Regions from separate parts of the Amycolatopsis sp. N2S4-7 genome, predicted to be linked through region 2. Evidence: riboswitches for the same ligand, from Rfam matches in the RefSeq annotation. Region 2 holds a riboswitch; the other holds the start of a gene.
The links. Region 2 has a riboswitch for glycine ahead of gcvP (aminomethyl-transferring glycine dehydrogenase). Riboswitches for the same ligand answer to the same signal wherever they lie in the genome.
Positions count from the first base shown of each region.

Region 1: another riboswitch for glycine. It lies ahead of gcvP (aminomethyl-transferring glycine dehydrogenase); the one in region 2 lies ahead of gcvP (aminomethyl-transferring glycine dehydrogenase).

Region 1 is NZ_CP172299.1:4,228,713-4,240,059, forward strand. It holds gene gcvT (glycine cleavage system aminomethyltransferase GcvT) at 1-218, opposite strand, end outside; gene gcvP (aminomethyl-transferring glycine dehydrogenase) at 226-3,057, opposite strand; glycine riboswitch at 3,192-3,285, opposite strand; gene ACH54P_RS19800 (helix-turn-helix domain-containing protein) at 3,364-4,686, opposite strand; gene ACH54P_RS19805 (hypothetical protein) at 4,758-4,955, shown strand; gene ACH54P_RS19810 (3-oxoacyl-ACP reductase) at 4,952-5,719, opposite strand; gene ACH54P_RS19815 (aldehyde dehydrogenase family protein) at 5,719-7,083, opposite strand; gene ACH54P_RS19820 (gamma-glutamyl-gamma-aminobutyrate hydrolase family protein) at 7,080-7,796, opposite strand; gene ACH54P_RS19825 (glutamine synthetase family protein) at 7,777-9,141, opposite strand; gene ACH54P_RS19830 (YflT domain-containing protein) at 9,352-9,876, shown strand; gene ACH54P_RS19835 (alpha/beta fold hydrolase) at 10,073-11,038, opposite strand; gene ACH54P_RS19840 (DUF1700 domain-containing protein) at 11,143-11,347, opposite strand, start outside.
Region 2 is NZ_CP172299.1:1,276,337-1,287,683, forward strand. It holds gene ACH54P_RS05910 (NAD-dependent epimerase/dehydratase family protein) at 1-897, opposite strand, end outside; gene gcvP (aminomethyl-transferring glycine dehydrogenase) at 1,281-4,157, opposite strand; glycine riboswitch at 4,575-4,673, opposite strand; gene ACH54P_RS05920 (MerR family transcriptional regulator) at 4,716-5,294, opposite strand; gene ACH54P_RS05925 (TetR/AcrR family transcriptional regulator) at 5,573-6,205, shown strand; gene trxA (thioredoxin) at 6,186-6,530, opposite strand; gene ACH54P_RS05935 (MerR family transcriptional regulator) at 6,542-6,937, opposite strand; gene ACH54P_RS05940 (bifunctional nuclease family protein) at 6,979-7,452, opposite strand; gene ftsR (transcriptional regulator FtsR) at 7,668-8,414, opposite strand; gene garA (glycogen accumulation regulator GarA) at 8,411-8,881, opposite strand; gene gcvH (glycine cleavage system protein GcvH) at 9,018-9,401, opposite strand; gene clsA (cardiolipin synthase ClsA) at 9,503-10,120, opposite strand; gene ACH54P_RS05965 (hypothetical protein) at 10,144-10,371, opposite strand; gene ACH54P_RS05970 (hypothetical protein) at 10,687-11,199, shown strand; gene ACH54P_RS05975 (hypothetical protein) at 11,233-11,347, shown strand, end outside.

The DNA.
Region 1 (11,347 bases), 3.0 Mb from region 2:
TTGCCGACCAGCGCGAAGTCGAGGACGTCCGCGGCCTGCTTGCCGGTGACGTGGATCTCGGCCATGTGCGAGAGGTCGAACAGCCCGGCCGCCTCGCGGACGGCCTTGTGCTCGGCCAGCTCGCTGGCGTAGCGGACCGGCATCGACCAGCCGGCGAAGTCGGTGAACAGCGCACCGAGTCCCTTGTGGACTCCGTGCAGGGAGGTCTCTTTCGACACGTCGGGATCAGCCTTCGTAAGCGTTGAGGGGCGGGCAGGAGCACACGAGGTTACGGTCACCGCGGGCGCCGTCGATGCGCCGCACCGGCGGCCAGTACTTGTTCTTGCGCGAAACACCCGCCGGGTACACGGCCAGCTCCCGGTCGTAGGGCTTGTCCCACTCCCCGACCAGCGTCTCGGCGGTGTGCGGGGCGCCCCGCAGCGGCGACTCCTCCGCGGTCCACTTGCCGTTGGCCACCTCGTCGATCTCGGCGCGGATGGCGATCATCGCGGCGATGAACCGGTCGATCTCGCCGAGGTCCTCGGACTCGGTCGGCTCGACCATCAGCGTCCCCGCGACCGGGAACGACATGGTCGGCGCGTGGAAGCCGTAGTCGATGAGCCGCTTCGCGACGTCGTCGACCGTCACGCCGGTCTCCTTGGTGATCTGCCGCAGGTCGAGGATGCACTCGTGCGCGACCAGGCCGTCCTGGCCCGTGTAGAGCACCGGGTAGTGCGGCGCCAGGCGCGAAGCGACGTAGTTCGCCGCGAGCACGGCGACCTTCGTGGCGGCGGTCAGGCCGGGCGCGCCCATCATCCGGACGTAGGCCCACGAGATCGGCAGGATCGACGCCGAGCCGTACGGCGCGCCGCTGATCGGGCCGACGCCGGTCGCGGGACCGGCGGCGTCGAGCAGCGGGTGGTTCGGCAGGTACGGCGCCAGGTGCGCGCGCACCGCGACCGGGCCGACACCGGGGCCGCCCCCGCCGTGCGGGATGCAGAAGGTCTTGTGCAGGTTCAGGTGCGAGACGTCGCCGCCGAACTCGCCCGGCTTGGCCAGGCCGAGCAGGGCGTTGAGGTTCGCGCCGTCGACGTACACCTGGCCGCCGCCGTCGTGCACGATCTTCGCCAGCTCGTCGATGTCGTGCTCGTAGACGCCGTGCGTGGACGGGTACGTCACCATGATCGCCGCGAGGGCGTCGCGGTGGGCGTCCACCTTGGCCCGCAGGTCGGCGAGGTCGACGTTGCCCTCGTCGGTGCACTTGACCACGACGACGCGCATCCCGGCGAGCACCGCGGACGCGGCGTTCGTGCCGTGCGCGCTGGACGGGATCAGGCAGACGTCCCGGCCTTCGTCGCCGTTCGCGCGGTGGTAGGCGCGGATCGCGAGGAGCCCGGCGAGCTCGCCCTGGCTGCCCGCGTTCGGCTGCAGCGACACCTTGTCGTAGCCGGTGACCTCGGCCAGCCACTCGGCGAGCTGCGCCACGAGGACGTGGTAGCCCTCGGCGTCCTCGGCCGGCGCGAACGGGTGGATGCCGGCGAACTCGCGCCAGCTGATCGGCTCCATCTCCGCGGTGGCGTTGAGCTTCATCGTGCAGGAGCCGAGCGGGATCATGCCGCGGTCGAGCGCGTAGTCCTGGTCGGAGAGGCGGCGCAGGTAGCGCAGCATCGCCGTCTCGGAGCGGTGGGTGCCGAAGACCTCGTGGCCCATGAAGCCGCTCTCGCGGGCGAGGCCGCTCGGCAGGGCGACGCCGTCCTCGACGCCGGCCTCGACGCCGAAGGCGCGAAGGACCTTCGCGGTGATCGCGGGGGTGCTGACCTCGTCGAAGGCGACGCGGATGTGATCGCCGTCGACGTGGCCGAGGTTGATGCCCTGGGCCCGCGCGGCCGCGTGGACCTCGGCGGCCCGGCCGGGCACGCGCGCGACGACGGTGTCGAAGAACGACTCGTGCACGACCTCGACGCCGCTCTTGCGCAGCGCGTCGGCGAAGCCCGCGGCCAGGCCGTGGACGCGCCGGGCGATCTTCTTCAGGCCGTCCGGGCCGTGGTAGACCGCGTACATCGCGGCCAGCACGGCCGGGAGCACCTGGGCGGTGCAGATGTTCGACGTCGCCTTCTCGCGGCGGATGTGCTGCTCGCGGGTCTGCAGCGCGAGCCGGTAGGCCGGGTTGCCGTCCGCGTCGACCGAGACGCCGACCAGACGCCCGGGCAGCGAGCGCTCGAGGCCCGACCGCACGGACATGTACCCGGCGTGCGGGCCGCCGTAGCCGAGCGGGACGCCGAAGCGCTGCGTCGAGCCCGCGGCGACGTCGGCGCCGAACTCGCCAGGCGCGGTGACGAGCGTCAGGGAGAGGAGGTCGGCGGCGACGGTGAACAGCGCGCCCGCGGCCTTCGCCGACTCCGAAATCGCGTGGTAGAAGCCGCGGCCGCGCAGCACGCCGGACGCGCCGGGGTACTGGACGACGACGCCGAAGAAGTCCTCGGGCAGCCCGGTCAGCAGGTCGCGGACCTCGACCTCGATGCCCAGGGCCTCGACGCGGGTGCGCACGACGGCGATCGTCTGCGGCAGGCACTCGGCGTCGAGCACGACCTTGTCGGACTTGGACTTCGACGCGCGGCGCATCAGCGTGACGGCTTCGGCGACGGCGGTCGACTCGTCCAGCAGCGACGCGTTCGCGGTGGCCAGGCCGGTCAGGTCGGCGACCATGGTCTGGAAGTTGAGCAGCGCCTCGAGGCGGCCCTGCGAGATCTCCGGCTGGTACGGCGTGTACGCGGTGTACCAGGCCGGGTTCTCGAGGACGTTCCGGCGGATCACGCCGGGCGTGACGGTGTCGGAGTAGCCGAGGCCGATCATCTGCGTCATCGGCCGGTTGCGCGCGGCGAGCGCGCGCAGCTCCGCGGTGGCTTCCTCTTCGGACGCGGCGGGCGGGAGGACGAGGTCGCGGGTCGCGCGGATGGCGCTCGGCACGGCGGCGCCGACGAGGGCGTCCAGGCTGCCGTAGCCGCACTCGGCCAGCATCTTCGCGCGTTCGGCCTCGGACGGGCCGATGTGGCGGGCGTCGAACTGCGTAGAAGTGATCGGGAGCTCCTTGGGCCGGGCACACAGTGGTGCGCTGGAACTCCCCCTCTGTCATGGCACCTGAGAGTTTCACCGTGGGACACACGGCTTTCACCTTGGGTGAGGCGCGGGTGCGCCTGCTTTCCAGAGTGGCCTCGCGCGAAGCGGTAGCAGGTACCTGAGAGATTCCGGGGAGTTTGCTCCTTCGGTGCCCCACCGACTTCGTGAGGGCTCTCCCGCCTCGGCTCTACGGCCCGATCTGCAGTTGTGGCGGTTACGGTACCTGCCGCCTTCGAGGTCCGTCTACTTCACCCGGGCAACGCCACATCAGTTCTCGAGCGGTGTTCGACTGGCGACCCGGCGGACCACCTGGCCGGCCAGCGCGGGCGGCCGCCGCACCCGGCCGGACGGCAGGACGAGCCGCTTGAGCGGGCCGCCCAGCGGCACCGGCGGCAGGCCCGCGCCCAGCAGCACGTGCTCGACGACGTGCTCGGCGAACCACGCCACCGAATCGTTGAGCCGGTCCAGCGAGGGCCGGTCGCCGTCGAAGACGTCGTCGTCGGTGAGCGTGACCTCGAAGTACGCGCAGCCCTCAGCGAATCGGCGGACGACGTCTTCGACCGCGGCCTCGATCGCGCGGGCGCCCTCCTCCGGGTCCGCGAACCCGGCTTCGAGCAGCGGCTCGCGGTAGATACGCGCCGCCCGCTCGCGCATGCGGGCGCCGTAGCGGACCACGACCGGGAGCCGTCCGGTCAGGTCGGGCACGGCCAGGCCGTGGAGCAGCATGATCGGCGGCACCGAGTGCACCAGCCGCGGCGCCGGCTCGGCCAGTTCGCGCCCGGTGATCCGGACCCGGTCGGCCATCGCGTCGGGCAGCCCGAAGTAGCGGAAGTCGACGTTGCCGAACCCGAGGCCGTCGGCGACCAGCGACGCCAGCAGCTCGCCGTAGCCCCAGATCGGCGACAGCACCACCACCGGCGGCGCGGTCACGGCCGCCGGGGACGGCGACGGCGGGCGCGTCGCCTCCTGCTCGGGCACCTGGATCACCAGCCGGGGCGGCTCGTGCCAGTCGTGCACCTCGGCGACCCGCCAGTACAGGCCCAGCGGCCGCCACAGGTCGCCGAGGATCTCGTGCTCGATGATGCGGCGCGCCTCGGCGTCGGAGTGCGGGAACTCGCGCGGCGGCACGACCCCGACGTAGTGGTGGTAGGTGACGCGGACCTCGTCGCCGCGGGTGGCGGACCGGATCCGCATCTCCCAGTCGATCGGCGACGCCGCGATGGCGTTCGCCACCTGCGTGCCGGGCGAGGAGTAGACGAGCGCCGTCGCCTGCCGGAGGAACTGCCCGGCCTGGTCGATGCCCTCCCGCAGCGCCTTCGCCGCCTGCGCGACGTGCACCGGGCTCGCGAGGCTGTCGGGCAGCACGCCGGCGACGCGCAGGAGCTCGGCCTCCCCGAGGCCGGTCACCTCGGCGAGCTGCGCCCAGTGGTCGAAGACGGTCACCTTCGGCGCGTGCCGGTGCTCGATCCAGCTGCGCAGCGTCGACGTCGGGACGCCGATCCGGCGGGCCGCCTCGTCGAGGGAGAGCCCCCTCGCGCGGATGCCGGTCCGGACCGCTTCCGCCCACTCGTCGGCGCGCCAGTGCGTCACCTCACAAAGCTAACGAAACCCGCTAGCTTTGCGCAGGGACAAATCGCCCACGCGCGCCCGACGCTGTGAGCATGACCACCACCATCATCGCCCTGACGCTCATCGTCGGCGTGCTGACCTTCGCCGCCGGTGCCTTCCTCGCCTCCGAGATCGCCGTCCGCGTGCTGCGCCGCCGCGAAAAGCTCGTGTCCGAAGAGCGCAAGAAGCTCAACGCCGCGTGGAACTACCTGCGGGAGGTCTACGGCGTCAAGAAACCGACCAAGCGTTAGAGCGGGGTGACGTACGCGCCGGAGATACCGCCGTCGACGAGGAACTGGGACGCCGTGATGAAGCTGGCGTCGTCGCTGGCCAGGAAGGCGACCGCGGCCGCGATCTCCTCCGGTTCGGCGAACCGGCCGACGGGCACGTGCACCAGCCGCCGCGCCGCGCGTTCCGGGTCCTTCGCGAACAGCTCCTTGAGCAGCGGGGTGTTCACCGGCCCCGGGCACAGCGCGTTGACGCGGATGTTCTCCCGCGCGAACTGCACGCCCAGCTCGCGGCTCATCGCGAGCACGCCGCCCTTGGACGCGGTGTAGGAGATCTGCGACGTCGCCGCGCCCATCACCGCGACGAACGACGCCGTGTTGATGATCGATCCCTTGCCCTGGCGCTGCATGTGCGGCAGGACGGCCTTGCAGCAGTGGTACACCGACGTCAGGTTGACGCGCTGCACCCGCTCCCAGGCGTCGATGCCGGTGGTCAGGATGGAGTCGTCCTCGGGCGGGGAGATGCCGGCGTTGTTGAACGCGACGTCGACCGAGCCGAACTGCTCGACCGTGCTGTGGAACAGGTTCTCCACCTGCTCGGCGTCGGTGACGTCGGTCTGGATGAAGGCGCCGCCGATCTCGTCGGCGACCGCCTTGCCCTCCGCCGGCGTCAGGTCCGCGATGACGACCTTCGCGCCTTCGCTCGCCAGGCGGCGGGCCGAGGCGAGCCCGATGCCGCTCGCGCCGCCGGTGATCACCGCGACGCGGCCTTCGAAACGCTGGACCATTACTCCTCCGTGCTGAGAAAGACGTTCTTGGTTTCGGTGAACGCCGCCGCGGCGTCGGGGCCCAGCTCGCGGCCGAGCCCGGACTGCTTGAAGCCGCCGAACGGCGTCCAGTAGCGCACCGAAGAGTGCGAGTTCACCGACAGGTTGCCGGCTTCGACACCGCGCGCCACCCGGAACGCGCGGCCGGCGTCCCGGGTCCAGATCGAGCCGGACAAGCCGTACTCGGTGGCGTTGGCCATCCGGATCGCGTCGGCCTCCTCCGCGAACGGCACGACGGCGACGACCGGGCCGAACACCTCGTCCGCGACGGCGGGGTGCCGCAGGTCCGGCGGGGTGAGGACGGTCGGCGGGAACCAGAAGCCGGGCCCGGCCGGCGCGCTGCCGCGGAACGCGACGGGCGCGTCGTCCGGCACGTAGCCCGCGACCTTTTCCCGGTGCGCGGCCGAGATGAGCGGGCCCATCTCGGTCTTCTCGTCGCCTGGGTCGCCGACGACGACGCCGTGCACCGCGGGTTCCAGGAGCTCCATGAAGCGGTCGTACGCGCTCGCCTGGACGAGGATCAGCGACCGCGCGCAGCAGTCCTGGCCCGCGTTGTCGAAGACGCCGTAGGGCGCGGTCGCCGCGGCCTTCTCCAGGTCGGAGTCGGCGAAGACGATGTTCGCGTTCTTGCCGCCCAGCTCCAGCGTCACGCGCTTCACCTGGGCCGAGCAGCCCGCCATGATCTGCTTGCCGACCTCGGTGGAGCCGGTGAAGACGACCTTGCGCACGCCCACGTGGTCGACGAACCGCTGCCCGACCACGGATCCCTTGCCGGGCAGCACCTGGAAGACGTCCTCCGGGATGCCCGCCTCGCGCGCCAGCTCGGCCAGCCGGATGGCGGTCAAGGGCGTCAGCTCGGCGGGCTTGAGGACGACGGTGTTCCCGGCGGCGAGCGCGGGCGCGAAGCCCCAGCCGGCGATCGGCATCGGGAAGTTCCACGGCACGATCACGCCGACCACGCCCAGGGGCTCCTGGAACGTGACGTTGACGCCGCCCGGCACCGGGATCTGCTTGCCGATCAGGCGTTCGGGCGCGGCGGAGTAGTAGTTGAGGACGTCGCGGACGTTGCCCGCCTCCCAGCGGGCGTTGCCGATCGTGTGCCCGGAGTTGGTGACCTCCAGCCGCGCGAGGTTCTCGAGGTCGGCCTCGACGGCGTCGGCGAAGCGGCGCAGCAGCCGCGCGCGGTCGCCGGGGGTGACGTCGCGCCACGCCGGGAACGCCGCCTGCGCGCGGGCGATCGCCGCGTCGGTCTCTTCGGCGCTGGTCAGCGCGACCGACCGCACCACCTCTTCGGTGGCGGGGTTGATCACGTCGAACGTGCTCATCGCTTCTCCTTGCTCGCTTCGACGAGAGCCTGGAACAGCCGGACGTCGTCGCTGTCCTGCTCGGGGTGCCACTGCACGCCCAGGGCGAACTCGCCGGGCACCTCGGCGGCTTCGATCGTCCCGTCGGCGGCCCAGCCGACCGCTTCCAGGCCGGTGCCGAGCCGGTCGATCGCCTGGTGGTGGTAGCAGAGGCCCTTGGTCTCCGTCCCGAGGATCGCGGCCGCGCGGCTGCCTTCCTTGAGCGAGATGGTGCTGGTGCCGAACGTGCCGGGCGCGGGCTGGTGCTCGGTGGTGCCCGCGGTTTCGGGCAGGTGCTGGGCGAGGGTGCCGCCGAGGGCGACGCTCATCACCTGCAGGCCGCGGCACACGCCGAGCACCGGTTTCCGCTGCCGCCGGGCGGCGGCGAACAGGCCGAACTCGAAGGCGTCCCGCTCCGGCCGGGTGAACGTGCTCGGGTGCGGCTCGTGGCCGTAGCGCCCTGGCTCGACGTCGGCGCCGCCGGTGAGCACCAGCGCGTCCACAGTGGACATCAAGCGGTCGTCACCGCCGGTCACCGGCGGCAGGAGGACCGGGATGCCGCCGGCCGCGACGACGCAGTCGACGTAGACCCGGTGCAGCAGCACGGCTTCGGTGTCCCAGACGCCGAACTTCGCGGGTTCGAGGTAGCTGGTGAGGCCGATGACGGGCCGGTCGTCAGAGTCGCTCGAAGCCACGGATCAGCTCCCAGTCGGTGACGGCGGCGTTGTAGGCGTCGAGTTCGATCTTCGCCGCGTTCAGGTAGTGCGCGACGACGTCGTCGCCGAACGCGGCTTTGGCCAGGTCGCTGCCGCTCAGGGCCGCGGCGGCCTCGGGCAGGGTGGTCGGCACGGTGGCGCGGCCGGAGTGGTAGGCGTTGCCGGTGAACGGCTCCTCGAGCTCCAGCTCGTTCTCGATGCCGTGGAGGCCGGCGGCGATCAGCGCGGCGACGGCGAGGTAGGGGTTGACGTCCCCGCCCGGCACGCGGTTTTCCACGCGCAGCGACTCGCCGTGGCCGACGACGCGCAGCGCGCACGTGCGGTTGTCGGTGCCCCAGGCGATCGCGGTCGGCGCGAAGCTGCCGGGCACGAACCGCTTGTAGGAGTTGACGTTCGGGGCGAAGAAGTACGTCAGCTCGTGCAGGCCGGCGAGCTGGCCGGCGAGGAAGTGCTCCATCAGCTTGGAGAAGCCGTGCTCGCTGTCGCCGGACAACACGGCGCGGCCCTCGGTGGAGCGCAGGCTGATGTGGATGTGGCAGGAGTTGCCCTCGCGCTCGTTGTACTTCGCCATGAAGGTGAGGCTCTTGCCCTCCTGCGCGGCGATCTCCTTGGCGCCGTTCTTGTAGACGCTGTGGTTGTCGCAGGTGGAGAGCGCGTCGGTGTAGCGGAAGGCGATCTCCTGCTGGCCGGGGTTGCACTCGCCCTTGGCGGACTCCGGGTAGAGGCCGGCGCCGGCCATCTCGTTGCGGATCCGGCGCAGCAGCGGCTCGAGGCGCGCGGTGCCGAGCATCGAGTAGTCGACGTTGTACTGGTTGGCGGGCTTGAGGCCGTGGTAGCGCTTGTCCCAGGCGGCTTCGTAGGTGTCGTCGAAGACGATGAACTCGAGCTCGGTCCCGACGTAGGCGGCGAGCCCGCGCTCGGCGAGGCGCTCGAGCTGCCGGCGGAGGATCTGCCGCGGCGACACGGCGACCGGGCCGCCCTGCACGCGCTCGACGTCGGCCAGCACCAGCGCGGTGCCCTCCTGCCAGGGGATCTCCCGCAGCGTCTCGAAGTCGGGACGGAGCACGAAGTCGCCGTAGCCGGTCTCCCAGGACGAGAGCGCGTAGCCGTCGACGGTGTTCATGTCGACGTCCACGGCCAGGAGGTAGTTGCAGGCTTCGGTGGCGTGCCCGACGACCTCGTCCAGGAAGTACTCGGCCGAGCAGCGCTTGCCCTGGAGCCTGCCCTGCATGTCCGTGATCGCGACGAGCACGGTGTCGATCGTGCCCGCGTCCACGCGCGCCCGGAGTTCGTCGAGCGTGAGCATGCCTCGCCTGCGTGCCATCAGCCGCCCCAAAGGTTTGATGCGAATCCTTTGCCGGTCCTTCCTACCCGGTGAGGCGCGGCAGGTCAACCGGAACAAAGGTATTTTCTTGAGCCATTGAGTCGACGGTCGGATTGGGCGCTTTGCCCGGCTGAGAAGAGTCTGTGAATTCGGCCGGACGGGAGGAAACCGGGGTACTCGCACGTTGAACGGGGCAGAGAGGTGAGATCGATGACCACAGCATTCACGCAGAGCACGATCGGACAGCCCGCGACGGCCCGGCCCCAGCTGCCGACCCTGCCCACCGGCTGGCCGATCGGTTCCTACGAGTCCTACGAGCAGGCCCAGCGGGCGGTCGACCACCTCGCGGGCGCGGACTTCCCGGTCACCGACGTCACGATCGTGGGAGTGGAGCCGCTGCTCGTCGAGCGGGTCGCGGGCAAGCTGTCCTGGGCGCGCGTCCTGGGCAGCGCGGCCACGTCCGGCGCGATGTTCGGTGTGTTCCTCGGCCTGGTGCTCAGCCTGCTGAACCCGGGAGCCGGCCTGGTCCCCATCGCGATCGGCCTGGTCGCCGGTCTGGGGTTCAACCTGCTCTTCGGCGCCCTGGGCTACGCGGCGAACCGCAACAAGCGCGGGTTCATCTCGCAGAGCCAGCTGGTGGCGCGTCGGTACGACGTGCTGTCCCAGCCCCGCAACGCCGAGAAGGGCCGTGCGTTGCTGGCGGACCTGGCAGCGCGGAGCGCCTTCGGCCACTGACGGGTTGTCGGGGAAGGCCGCCTTCGGGAGTTCCCGGGGCGGCCTTTCGTCGTGTTGGGGTTGGCCTTCGGCAAGGCCGGGACGCCCTCGCCGCATCAGGGCTGCGCTTCGGCGCGTCCGGCGCTGTCTCACCACGTCCGGAACGACCCTCCGCCACGTCCGAAGCCGACGCGCTCGCCGCCGCGTCGGGGGCTGCTCAGGTGCCCGACGACACCGCCGGCTCGTCCGGTACCCCCGCCTCCTCCGCCGCGGCAGAAGCCGGACGTCCCGCGCGCAGCAGCTCTCCCCACCGCGCCCGGTCGTACCGTGCCGGCGGGGTCGCCGTCAGGAACTCGCGCAGGATCTCCAGGAACCGCGCCGGGTCGGAGCGGTGCGGGAAGTGGCCCGCGCCCTCGAACAGCACCAGCCTGCTGCCCGGCATCGCCCGGTGCGCGCGCAGCGCGTGGCCGCTCGGCACCACCTTGTCCTCCGTGCCCCACACCAGCAGCGTCGGGATGCCGTCGGTCAGGTAGCACCGGTCCAGCATGTTGACCACCTGCCCGCGCCAGTCGACGACCGACCGCAGCGTCCGCAGGAACGCCGAGCGCGTGCTCGGCTCGACCAGCCGGACGTACCGCGTCAGCACGTAGTCGAGGTCCGGCCCCTCGAGCACCCGCAGCAGCCCGGCGAACCCGCGCAGCGCCGCGACCGCGGGCGGGGTCCCCAGCAGCGGCAGCACCAGCCCCGCGCCCGGCGCCGCCGCCAGGCGCAGCAGCGGGTGGACGCCCGCGCCGACCCCACCCGAGCCGACCAGGACGAGGCGTTCGCAGCGCTCCGGGAACTGGTAGGCGAACTGCATCGCGACGCCGCCGCCGAGGGAATGCCCGACCACCGTCACCCGGTCGACGTCGAGCGTCGTCAGCAGGTCGCGCATGCCGCACGCGTAGGCGGCGACGGAGTAGTCCGCGCGCGGCTTGGCCGAAGAACCGTGGCCGAGCAGGTCGGGCGCGATCACCGTGAAGTCGGCCGACAGCGACGCCAGCAGGTCCAGCCAAGTCGACGAGTCGTCGCCGATGCCGTGCAGGAAGAGCACGGCCGGCCCGCGCCCGGCCATCCGGTAGGCGCGCTCGTACCCGTGGACGACCCGGGTGCGCGGGGCGAAACGGTCCGTGAGTGGCGGCACCCGTCGAGCTCACCACGCCCGCGTTCGCGGGACGTTTCGCGCGCGTTCGGAACGGGTGAACGCCAGGAGCGGCCCCGACCTCCGCTCCTGGCGTTCGCTCCCCCTTACTTCGTCGGCGTCGGCGAGGCCGGCGCCGACGAAGAAGCCGATGGGCTGACCGGCGTCGGCGACGGTGCCGTCACCTTCGGGATCGCGGCGCTGAACGGCACGCCCGCGTCCTCGCGGCAGGCGGAGCGGTACCCGTTGTAGCCGTTGTAGTTGCCCTGGTCGTCGGTGACGCCCTGCTCGATCCGCGGCCGCGGGAACCGG
Region 2 (11,347 bases):
GGCCAGCCCGTCGGTCAGCGAAACCGAAGGCCGGTAACCGATCGTCTCCGCGCTGGCCGAGACGTCGACGACGACGGCGGGCATCTCCCCGGCCGGGGCCTCGACGTGCTCGACCGGCAGCTCGGCGCCGGTCACCTCGCGCACGGCCTCGACCATCTCCAGCACCGACACCGAGCGCCCGGCGCCGACGATCGCGCGGCCGGAGTGGCCGCTGCCGAAGGCCAGCAGGATCGCGCGGACGACGTCGTCGACGTGCACGAGGTCGCGGCGCTGGCGGCCGTCGCCGTACACCCGGATCCCGGTGCCGGCCAGGGCGGCCCGCATCATCCGGGGCACGAAACTGTCCTTGTGGGACATTCCCGGGCCGTAGACGTTGGTGAACCGCAAGGCACACGTCGTCATGCCGTACGCGCCGGCGTAGCCCGACAGCAGCATTTCGCACGCCGCCTTGGTCGCGCCGTACGGCGTCAGCGGGCGCAGCGGCAGGTCCGGCGTGATGGTCGCGGTCCCCACGTTGCCGATCACCGCGTTGGTCGAGGCGAGCAGGAACTTCGGCACCTCGTGGCGGCGGGCGAGCTCGAGCAGTTCCTGGGTGACGAGGACGTTGTCGGCGAAGGTGTCCTCGGGCAGCTCGACCGACTTCAGCACCGACGTCAGCGCGGCGAGGTGCACGATCCCGGCCGTCTCCGGGGTCACGGCCTCTTCGCGGACGGCCGCGTCACGGAGGTCGCCGGTCACCACGCGGACGCCGTCGAGCTCCTCCGGGAACGGGACCCGGTCGACGACGGTGACCGGGACGCCCCGGTCGCGGAAGGCGCGCACGGCGGCCCGGCCGATGAAGCCGCTACCGCCGGTCACGACCACGGACGTCCGATCAGGACCGTGCGCACTCGCCATGGCGTCAACCTACCTCCCGTTCCTGTGCGGGTGCCGTGCGCCCGCGTACGCAGAAGTGCGTATGGCCGCCGTCCCCGCCGGGTTGGTCTCCTTGACCGGTCACACCGCCCAGGGGGAGGAACAGGCGGCCACGACCGACGTCGGCGTGGTCCCGGCGAGCAGATCCTGCCCCGCCGGCACCGAAGCCGTCGTGATCCGGATGGACGACGAGGACTCGGGCAACGCGAACTCGCGCGGCGGGCATCGCCCAGTCGATGGTGAGTGCCGGGTCGAACACCACGCTGAACGCCCGGATCGCCCGGTTCGTATCCCACGGCGCGGTGCCTGCACCGCGCCCTCGAACTCGTGCGCGAACTCAAGGCAGCCGAGCCCCGGCTGGCTGACTAGGCGAACGCCTCCGGGGGCGGGCAGGAGCAGACCAGGTTCCGGTCGCCCGCCGCGCCGTCGATGCGGCGGACCGGGGGCCAGATCTTCGGTGCCGTGGTTCCGGCCGGGAACACCGCCGTTTCGCGGCTGTAGGGGCGGTTCCACTCGCCCGCGACGCAGCGCGCCGTGTGCGGGGCCTGCCGCAGCGGGGAGTCCTCGAGGGGCCACTCCCCCGCCGCGACGCGGTCGATTTCGCCGCGGATCGCGATCATCGCGGCGCAGAAGCGGTCGAGCTCGGCGAGGTCTTCGCTCTCCGTCGGCTCCACCATGAGGGTGCCCGCGACCGGGAACGACATCGTCGGCGCGTGCAGCCCGTAGTCCGCCAGCCGTTTCGCGACGTCGTCGACCGTGACTCCGGTGGCCTTCGTCAGCGGCCGCAGATCGAGCACGCATTCGTGCGCGACGAGTCCTTCGTGGCCGGCGTACAGCACCGGGTAGTGCTCGCCGAGGCGGCGGGCGACGTAGTTGGCGTTGGCCACGGCGACGAGGGTCGCCCGGCGCAGGCCTTCGGCGCCCATCATCCGGACGTAGGCCCACGAGATCGGCAGGATCGACGCGCTGCCCCAGGGCGCCGCGCTGATCGGGCCGACCCCGGTGGCCGGGCCGGCGGCCGGCTGCAGCGGGTGGTTCGGCAGGAACGGCGCCAGGTGCGCGCGCACCCCGATCGGGCCGACGCCCGGGCCGCCACCACCGTGCGGGATGCAGAACGTCTTGTGCAGGTTGAGGTGCGAGACGTCGGCGCCGAACCGGCCGTACTGCGCCACGCCGATGAGCGCGTTGAGGTTGGCGCCGTCGACGTACACCTGGCCACCCGCGTCGTGCACGGCCGCGCACACCTCGCCGACCGTGTCCTCGTAGACCCCGTGCGTCGACGGGTAGGTGAGCATGATCGCGGCCAGATCGGCGCGCTGGCCGTCCACAATGGACTTCAGGTGCGCGAGGTCGATGTTGCCCCGCTCGTCGCAGCGGACGACGACCACCCGCATGCCCGCCATGACGGCGCTCGCCGCGTTCGTGCCGTGCGCGCTGGCCGGGATGAGGCAGACGTCGCGCTCGCCCTCGCCGCGCGACCGGTGGTAGGCGCGGATGGCCAGCAGGCCCGCGAACTCGCCCTGGCTGCCGGCGTTGGGCTGCAGGGAAACCGTGTCGTAGCCGGTGATCCGCGCGAGCCAGGCACTCAGGTCCGCGACGACCTCGAGGAGCCCGGCGGCGTCCCCGGCCGGCGCGAACGGGTGCAGCCCGGCGAACTCCGGCCAGGTGACCGGCTCCATCTCGGCGGTCGCGTTGAGCTTCATGGTGCACGAGCCGAGCGGGATCATGCTGCGGTCGAGCGCGACGTCCTTGTCCGACAGCGCACGCAGGTAACGCAGCATCGCGGTCTCCGACCGGTGCGCGTGGAACACCGGGTGGGCGAGGAACCCGCTCGTCCGGCGCAGCGGGGCCGGGAGCGCGTCCGCGGTGTCCGCGTCGAGGCCGTCCACATCGGACACCGAGACGCCGAAGGCCTTCCACACCAGGGATAGCCGCTCGCGGGTGGTGGTTTCGTCGCAGGCGACGCCGACGTGGCCGCCGTCGACGAGCCGCAGGTTCACGCCGAGGTCGCGAGCCGCCGCGACAACCGCGTCCGCCCGCCCGGGCGTCGCCACGGTGATGGTGTCGAAGAACTCGCCGTGCACGACGTCGACGCCGCCTTCGGCGAGGCCGGCCGCGAGCACGGTGGCCATGCGGTGGGCGCGCAGCGCGATGCCGCGCAGCCCTTCGGGCCCGTGGTACACCGCGTACATCGACGACATCACGGCCGGCAGGACCTGCGCGGTGCAGATGTTCGACGTGGCCTTCTCGCGGCGGATGTGCTGTTCGCGCGTCTGGAGGGCGAGGCGGTACGCGGGCGCGCCGTCGGCGTCCTTCGAGACGCCGACCAGCCGTCCCGGCAGCTGCCGTTCGAGGCCCTTCCGCACGGCGAGGTAGGCCGCGTGGGGACCGCCGAAGCCGAGCGGGACGCCGAAGCGCTGGGTCGATCCGACGGCGACGTCGGCGCCGAGCTCGCCCGGCGGCCGCAGCAGGGTGAGGGCCAGGGGGTCGGCGGCGACGATCACCGCCGCGCCGTGCTTCTTGGCCTCGGAGATGGTCAGGTCGAGTTCGCGGACGGCGCCGGACGCGCCCGGGTAGGGCAGCAGGACGCCGAAGAAGTCGCCGCCGAGCCCGAGTCCGGTGAGGCCCTGGGAGAGGTCTTCGACGACGAGTTCGATGCCGAGGGGCTCGGCGCGGGTCCGGAGGACGGCGAGGGTCTGCGGCAGGGTGTCCTGGTCGGCGACGAACCGGTTCGACGCGGTCTTCCCGGCGCGGCGCACCAGGGTCATCGCCTCGGCGGCCGCGGTGGCCTCGTCGAGGAGCGAGGCGTTGGCGACGGGCAGCCCGGTGAGGTCGGCGATCATGGTCTGGAAGTTGAGCAGCGCTTCGAGCCGGCCTTGGGAGATCTCGGGCTGGTAGGGCGTGTAGGCGGTGTACCAGGCGGGGTTCTCGAGCACGTTGCGCCGGATGACGGGCGGGGTGACGGTGTCGTGGTAGCCGAGACCGATCATCTGCGCCATCGGCCGGTTGCGGGCGGCGAGTTCCCGCAGTTCGGCGAGCGCCTGGGCCTCGGTGGCGGCGGGAGGGAGTTCGAGGGGCTGCGCGGACCGGCGGAGCGACTCGGGGACGGCACGTTCGGAGAGCTCGTCGAGAGATGCGACGCCGATGACGTCGAGGATCCGGCGGAGTTCGTCCGGTCCGGGCCCGATGTGCCGGTCGGCGAAGGGAAGTCCCTGCTCGAGCGAGGCAAGCGTTGGGTGCACGACGGCCTCCTCCGAACGGCGGTGTCTCCTGACCCGACTCTAGAACGGAAGGTCACCACGGCGCCGATCCGGGGCCCGAGCATCCCGGGCTCAAAGCGAATGTGGCCGGCGCGGGTGCCGCGGCCGAGCCACCGGGCTCAGAGCGACGGGGGGCGTCAGAGCGACGGCGACCACGACGGGGGTCCGGGGGCGGAGCCCGCCGGGCGGGGTGTGGGGGTTGCACCCCCACAAGACACTCCGGAGGGTTCGGGCGAGCGCCTTCCGCGAGCACAGCTCACCCAAACCCGGAGGAACACCCTCCCCACTCTGTCCGTACCCCGAGGGGCGCCTGAGAGTTTCGCCCGCGTGGTTGAGCCGGGCTTGCACCGTCGGCGGGGTCGTCAGGTGGTGTTCTGACGACCCGCTTTCCAGAGGCGTCTCGTCCGCGCGGTCCAGGGTGCCTGAGAGGTTCCGGGGAGGACTTGCTCCTTCGGCGCCGAGCTCAATATGAGGCTCGGTCTCTCCCGCGCGGTTTCGTCGACCGCAGGGGGAACCTTACTCCGTCCGCCGGAGCGGTGATCACCCGGTCCGGCGGGCGTTGCGGCGCTGGGTGAGCTCGTCCGGTTCGTGCGCTTCGACGATGCCGCCGTCGGCGCGTTCGGCCGGGAATTCGTGGATGGTGCCGCTGATTTCCTGCATGGCGCCGCTGACCGCGATGCCGAAGACGCCTTGGCCGCCTTGGAGGAGGTCGACGATCTCTTCCGGCGAGGTACATTCGTAGACGGTGGTGCCGTCGGAGAACAGGGTCACCTTGGCGAGGTCGCGGACGCCGCGCAGGCGCAGGTGGTCGACGGCGACGCGGATGTTCTGGAGGGAGACCCCGGTGTCGAGCAGCCGTTTGACGACTTTGAGCACCAGGATGTCCTTGAACGAGTACAGCCGCTGCGAGCCGGAGCCGTGTGCGGTGCGGATGCTGGGTGCGACCAGCTTCGTCCGGGCCCAGTAGTCGAGCTGGCGGTAGGTGATCCCGGCGATCTGGCACGCGGCCGGGCCGCGGTAGCCCACCAGCTCGTCGGGCAGCGAGTTGTCGGGGAACAGCTCACCCTGCTCGCCACTCGCGACCTCAACAGGCTGCTTCTCGGAACCAGCCTCGACCACGCAAGCCTCCCCTCGCCCGACCGGACGGCCGGCGAATGACAGCCGGGTGGTCCCAGGAGCGGGACCCACCGGAGATCAACCGCCACGGTCCGGCCCCAGACCGTGAATCACACCGTGGCGATTTACCTCCTTCGACGGTAAGCGCCCGGACAGGACCGGTCAACGCGACGCGCGGCAAGCCTCAACGGTCGGATGAGCCTTTGAGCCATTCGCCGTACCCCCTACGGCGCGGTTCAAACTTCTTGCGTGGTTTTACTCAGCCGAGTAAATTCTTACTCATGCAAGTAAACACGGACCTCATGGCCGAACTGGGGCTCAGCGTCACCGAGGCCGCCCGCCGCGCGCAGATCGTCGGCGCGACGATCGGGGTCATCAACGACCTCGGCTACCGGAAGACCACGTTCGCCAAGATCAAGGAGCGCGCCGGGCTCAGCAGCACCCGGCTCATCTCGTACCACTTCACCAACAAGGCCGGCTTGATGCAGGCCGTGCTGAGCGCGGTCGTCGAGACGAAGAACGAGTTCCTGGCGTCCCGCACCGGCGGCGGGCTGGACCCGGCGGACCGTCCCGGCTACCTGCGGGCGCACATCGAGACGTCGATCGCGTTCCTGCGGGCGTACCCGGAGTGCGTCCGGGTGCTGACGGAGCTGGCGGCCAACGCCGACGACGCCGACGGCTGGTCGATGACGAAGGTGCTGGTCGACGACATGCGCGTGCACGGCCTGGCCCGCCAGCTCAAGCAGGGCCAGGCCGAGGGCGCGTTCGGCGCGTTCACGCCCGAGGTGATGGCGATGTCGATCGCCCAGGCGATCGACGGGGTGGCCGCCGCCTACGCGGCCGACCCGTCGCTGGACCTGGAGCAGTACGGCCGCGAAGTCGCGGACGCCTTCGTCAAAGCGACGGCGCCTTGAGGGCCCGGTCGAGGCGTTCTTCGATGCGGGCCTTCGGGAACGCGCCGACGATCGTCTCGACCGGCTCGCCGCCCGCGAAGAGGATCATCGTGGGCAGCGACATGACCTGGTAGGAGCGGGTGGTCTCCGGGTTCTCGTCGGCGTTGATCTTGCGGACGGCGAGCTCCCCGGCCCGCTCGGCGGCCAGCTGCGCCAGCACCGGGCCGACCATCCGGCACGGGCCGCACCAGGTGGCCCAGAACTCGACCAGCACGGGGACGTCGCTGCCGAGGACCTCGGCGAACGTCGCGTCGGTGACTTCGGTGACGGCGGTGTTTTCGGGCATGGCGGGCTCCTTCACGGGCGGGGTGCTCCGGGGACGACACACGGATCGGGCGCCTGCCGGGCGAGGGCGCCGGCGAGCTTCGCGGCCAGCTCGGCGCGGATGCCGCCGAGCCTGGCGAGGAGGGCGTCCGCTTCTTCGAGCTTGCGGCGGTAGACCTCGATCGAGCTCGCGCACGCGTCGCCGGTCTCGTGGCCGCTGCGCAGGCAGTCGACGAAGGGCCGGGTCTCCTCGAGGGTCAGGCCGACCGTCTGGAGGGTCAGGATTTCCTTGACCAGCTGGAGGTCGTCCTCGTCGTACTCGCGGTAGCCGTTCGCCGAGCGCCGGGCCGCGAGGAGGCCTTGGTCCTCGTAAAAGCGAAGCGCACGGGTGGTGACACCCGTGCGCCTGGCCAGTTCTCCGATCCGCATGCTTCGACGCTAGACGTTGACGTCCGCGTCAAGGCAAGTTCTCAGGTATCCGCTCCGCGGAAGTCCTCCGGGGAGACCGAGTCGAGGAACTCGCGGAACTTCTCGACCTCGTCCTCCTGCTCGTCCGGGATGATCAGGCCGGCCTCTTCCAGCACCGCGTCCACGGCGTGGATGGGGACGCCGATCCGCAGGGCCAGCGCGACCGAGTCGCTCGGCCGGGCGGACACCCTGATGTCACCGTCGAAGACGAGCTCCGCGAAGAACGTGCCCTCCTTCAGGTCGGTGATGACGACCTGCTCGAGCTCCCGGCCCAGCGCCCCGATGACCTCTTTCAGCAGGTCATGCGTGAGCGGACGGGCGGGGCGGACCCCCTGCTGCTCCAAGGCGATGGCGGTGGCTTCGACCGAGCCGATCCAGATCGGCAGGTACCGTTCACCCTCGGTCTCCCGCAGCAACAAGATCGGCTGATTCGCGGGCAGCTCGACCCGCACACCGACGACGCGCATTTCGCTCATCGGGCTTCGCCTCCCTCTCGTGCACACGGGCTTCAGCGCTGAAACGGCTTCGCGCCGCCACTGTCGACGCTACCCGTCATCCGTGCGCTGTGCTCGCTGTCCGGCTCTCTCGGTTCGCCTGCCGCAAACCCTTGCCCTCACGGTACGGCATGCGGTGCCGAACATTCAGTCATTGACATGGGACCGCAAAGAGGATCTCACTGCCCCGTTGCGGATCAACACCCCGAGACGCCACGGATTCCGGCCTTGACGAGAAGCGTGTGCAGGGTCACGGACAGTGCCGCGAGCTCCCTGACCACCTCGTCGGCCCTCGATTTGGCCTCCGGGTCACGGTGCCGATACACCGGTGTCACGATCTGCTCCAGCAACCCGACCTCGCGGTCGGCCGCGGCGCGGAAGGCACGCAGGTGTCTCGGCTCGATACCGAATTCGGTCATCGCCCGCACCGTCCGCGCGACCAGCACCGCGTCGGGGTCGAAGAACCCCGCCGGGCCGGGCCGGACCAGGCCGTACTGCTGCAGCTCGGCCAGCGCGGCGGCGTCGATGCCCGCCTGCTCCAGGAGCTCCTCCTGGGTCAGGCGCAGCTCCTTGCCCGTGGTGAAGTCCTCCGCCACGGGCAGGCCGACGTTCTCCGCCGGTGCGTCGATCGGCACCAGCCGGCGCGGCGGCCGGGGCAGGTCCGCGACGGGCCCGGCACCCGAGTCCGCCGCGTCCAGCTGCTCCTTGATGACCTTCAACGGGAGGTAGTGGTCCCGCTGGGCGGCCAGGACGAACCTGAGACGCTCCACGTCCGCCGTAGCGAACTGCCGGTACCCCGACGGCGTCCGGCCCGGCTGGACCAGGCCTTCCGCTTCGAGGAACCGGATCTTGGAGATGGTGACATCGGGGAAGTCCCCGCGCAGCTGCGCCAGTACGGCCCCGATGCTCAATCCCTGGTTCTGTGGCCGCCCGGCCGCCGTCACTGCGCCCCCTGGCCCCCGTGCCCCGGGCCGGTCAGGAAGACCAGGCGGAACTTCCCGATCTGGACCTCGTCGCCCCCGGCGAGGACGGCCTGGTCGACCGGCTCGCGGTTGACGTAGGTGCCGTTGAGGCTGCCGACGTCGATGACGACGAACTCGCCGCCCTCACGCCGGAACTCGGCGTGCCGCCGGGAAACCGTGACGTCGTCCAGGAAGATGTCGCTGTCCGGGTGCCGTCCGGCGCTGGTGGTGTCGCGGTCGAGCAGGAACCGCGACCCCGCGTTCGGCCCGCGCTTCACGACCAGCAGGGCCGACCCCGGCGGCAGGGCGTCGACACCCTGGACGGGTGCCTCGGGGGCCGGGGCGGGCTCGTGGCCTTCGGCTTCGGCCAGGAAGTCGGCCCGGAAGACAGAGGTCCGCTCCGGAGACTGCTCCGGGGGAACGCCGCCGGGCCCGTCGTTCGTGCTCACCTGAGCTCTCCTCCACACATGCTGTGTTGCCAGTACTCAAGAACGTGTAGCTGCCAACGTACCGTGCCTGATCGATTCTCCCAGCCCCGGCTCCCCGAACCGGCGCAGTGCCGGTCCGGCGGGGCGGGAACGGGCTTCAGCCCTTGGTCAGCGCGTCGTACGCTTCGGCTTCGAGCAGGGCTTCGAGCCCCGCCGGGTCGTCGAGCCGGATCTCGATCAGCCAGCCCTCGCCGTAGGGGTCGCTGTTGATCAGCTCGGGCGAGTCCGCGACCGCGTCGTTCACCGCGACGACCTCGCCGTCGACCGGCGCGAAGAGCTCGGAGACGCTCTTGGTCGACTCGACCTCGCCGAAGACGTCGCCCGCGCTCACCTGGCGGCCGACCTCGGGCAGGTCGACGAACACGACGTCGCCGAGCTGGTCCTGCGCGTACTCGGTGATGCCCACCCGCACGAGCGTCTCCTCGCGGGTGGCGACCCACTCGTGTTCCTCGGTGTAGCGAAGCTCTTCAGGAGCGGACACCGCCGGTCCCCTTTCATGCCCTCACTGGCGAAAACGTGCTGGGCGAAGTCTTACACCCACACGGCCCAGCCGCCCGCCACGACCCGGGGAAAGCGTCGCGCTCAGTCGCCGGCGGCGCCGCGCAGCGCGTTGCGCGCCTGCACGACGTAGAGGACGCCCGACCAGAGGTAGAGGACGCCGCCCCAGATCGTGAAGGCGTAGCCGATCGGCCGGGCGACCGCCGCGACGTCCGAGCCACCCTGGGTGAGCAGCAGGAACGGGAAGGCGTACATCAGCACGAAGGTCGCACCCTTGCCGATGTAGGTCACCTCCGGCGGGGCGAAGCCGCGGCGGCGCAGCGTCAGGACGCACACCCCGAGCACGGCTTCGCGCACCAGCAGCGGCACCACGACCCACCAGGGGATGATCTCGCGGAGCAGGAACGCGACCAGCGTCGCGAGGATGTACAGGCGGTCGGCCGCCGGGTCGAGCAGCTGCCCCAGCCGGGACATCTGGTTGAGCCAGCGGGCCAGCTTGCCGTCGAGCCAGTCGGTCAGCGCGCTGAAGACCAGCACGGCGAGCGCCCAGCCGTCCTCCTTCGGGCCGAGCAGCAGCCAGAGGAACACCGGCACGCCGGCCAGCCGCAGCAGCGACAGCATGTTGGGGACGTTGAAGGCCTGCCTCAGCAGGGACGGCTCGGCGCTCGCCGGAGCGGCTGGTTCGGGGGCGGCTGTGCTCACAAGAGCTCAGCTTAGAGCGCTGGTCAGCACGCGCGGCGGCGGTGGCTCCAGCCGCGTCGCTGCAGCTCGGCGCTGCTCAGGGCCTCGGGGCGGCCGCGGTAGTCGGTGCCCATCCAGCGGGCGCGGCCGGGACGCGCCTCGAGGACGTACGGGCGGCCGCAGCACCAGACGACGCTGCTCGGGACGGTCGGCGGACGGCACGGTTCGTCGGTGGTGGTGTCTTCGGGGCTGGTCGCAGCGTCGGCGTTCATCGCTCTCACGGGCTCGGGACGGGTGTCGGGGACGGGGGAAGCTCTTCGGCCTCCACCAAGATCTTCGGCTCGCGGGACCGGGATGTTAACCGGGACGGCGGGAATTAGACCGATCGATTCTTGATGACAGCCTGAGGTTTCGGAGCGTGAACGGAATGTTAATCGTCCATTGTGGACGGTATTGTGGCGGCCACCGGACCGGGCCGCCACCCGCCTGGAGTAATCTCCGGCACACCCGTGGGCGAGCCGCTCCGCGGGCCCCCGCCCGGCGGGGCCAGCACGACCCGGCCGGCCGACCGGCGAGGAAGGATCGCGGTGCCCCACCCGACCACCACGAGGACGTGGCGGCCGTTGCTCGCGGCCTGCCTCGCCGTGCCCGCGCTGGCGGCCTGCGCCGCCGAGCAGGGCGCGCCGGCACCCCCGTCCGCACCGCCCGCGACCACCTCCGCGGCGCCCGCGACGACGTCGGCGGGCACGCCTCCCCCGCCGCCCGCCACCGGCGGCTCGTCCGCGCCCGCACCGGCGTCGAAGCCGGCCGGGGCGCCGCCTTCGGTGCCCGGGTCCTGCGGCACGGTGACCGCGGCCAGCGGGCTGACGCTGTACGTGTTCGACAGCGGCTCCGCGGGCGTCAGCTGCGTCGCGGCGACGAAGCTGGTCGGCGACTTCCACCGCAAGATCGCCGGGCGCCAGGGCGCCGGCTCGAACGACGCGGTGAACGAGACCGTCGACGGCTGGCTGTGCACCTCCGGGCCGCCGGCCGCGCAAGGCGGCACCACCTGCACCAAGGGCGAGCAGACGGTCTTCGCGGCCGTCGTCCCGTCCGAGTGACGTCCTCCCGTTCCGTCCGCTCCTGAAGGGCCCATGAAGACACTCGCCTACCCCCTGCTGCTCGTCGCCGCGACCGCCGCTCTGGCCGGTTGCGGCGGCGGTGACCCGGCGCCCGCGGCGCCGTCCCCCGGAGCCCCGCCCGCCGCCG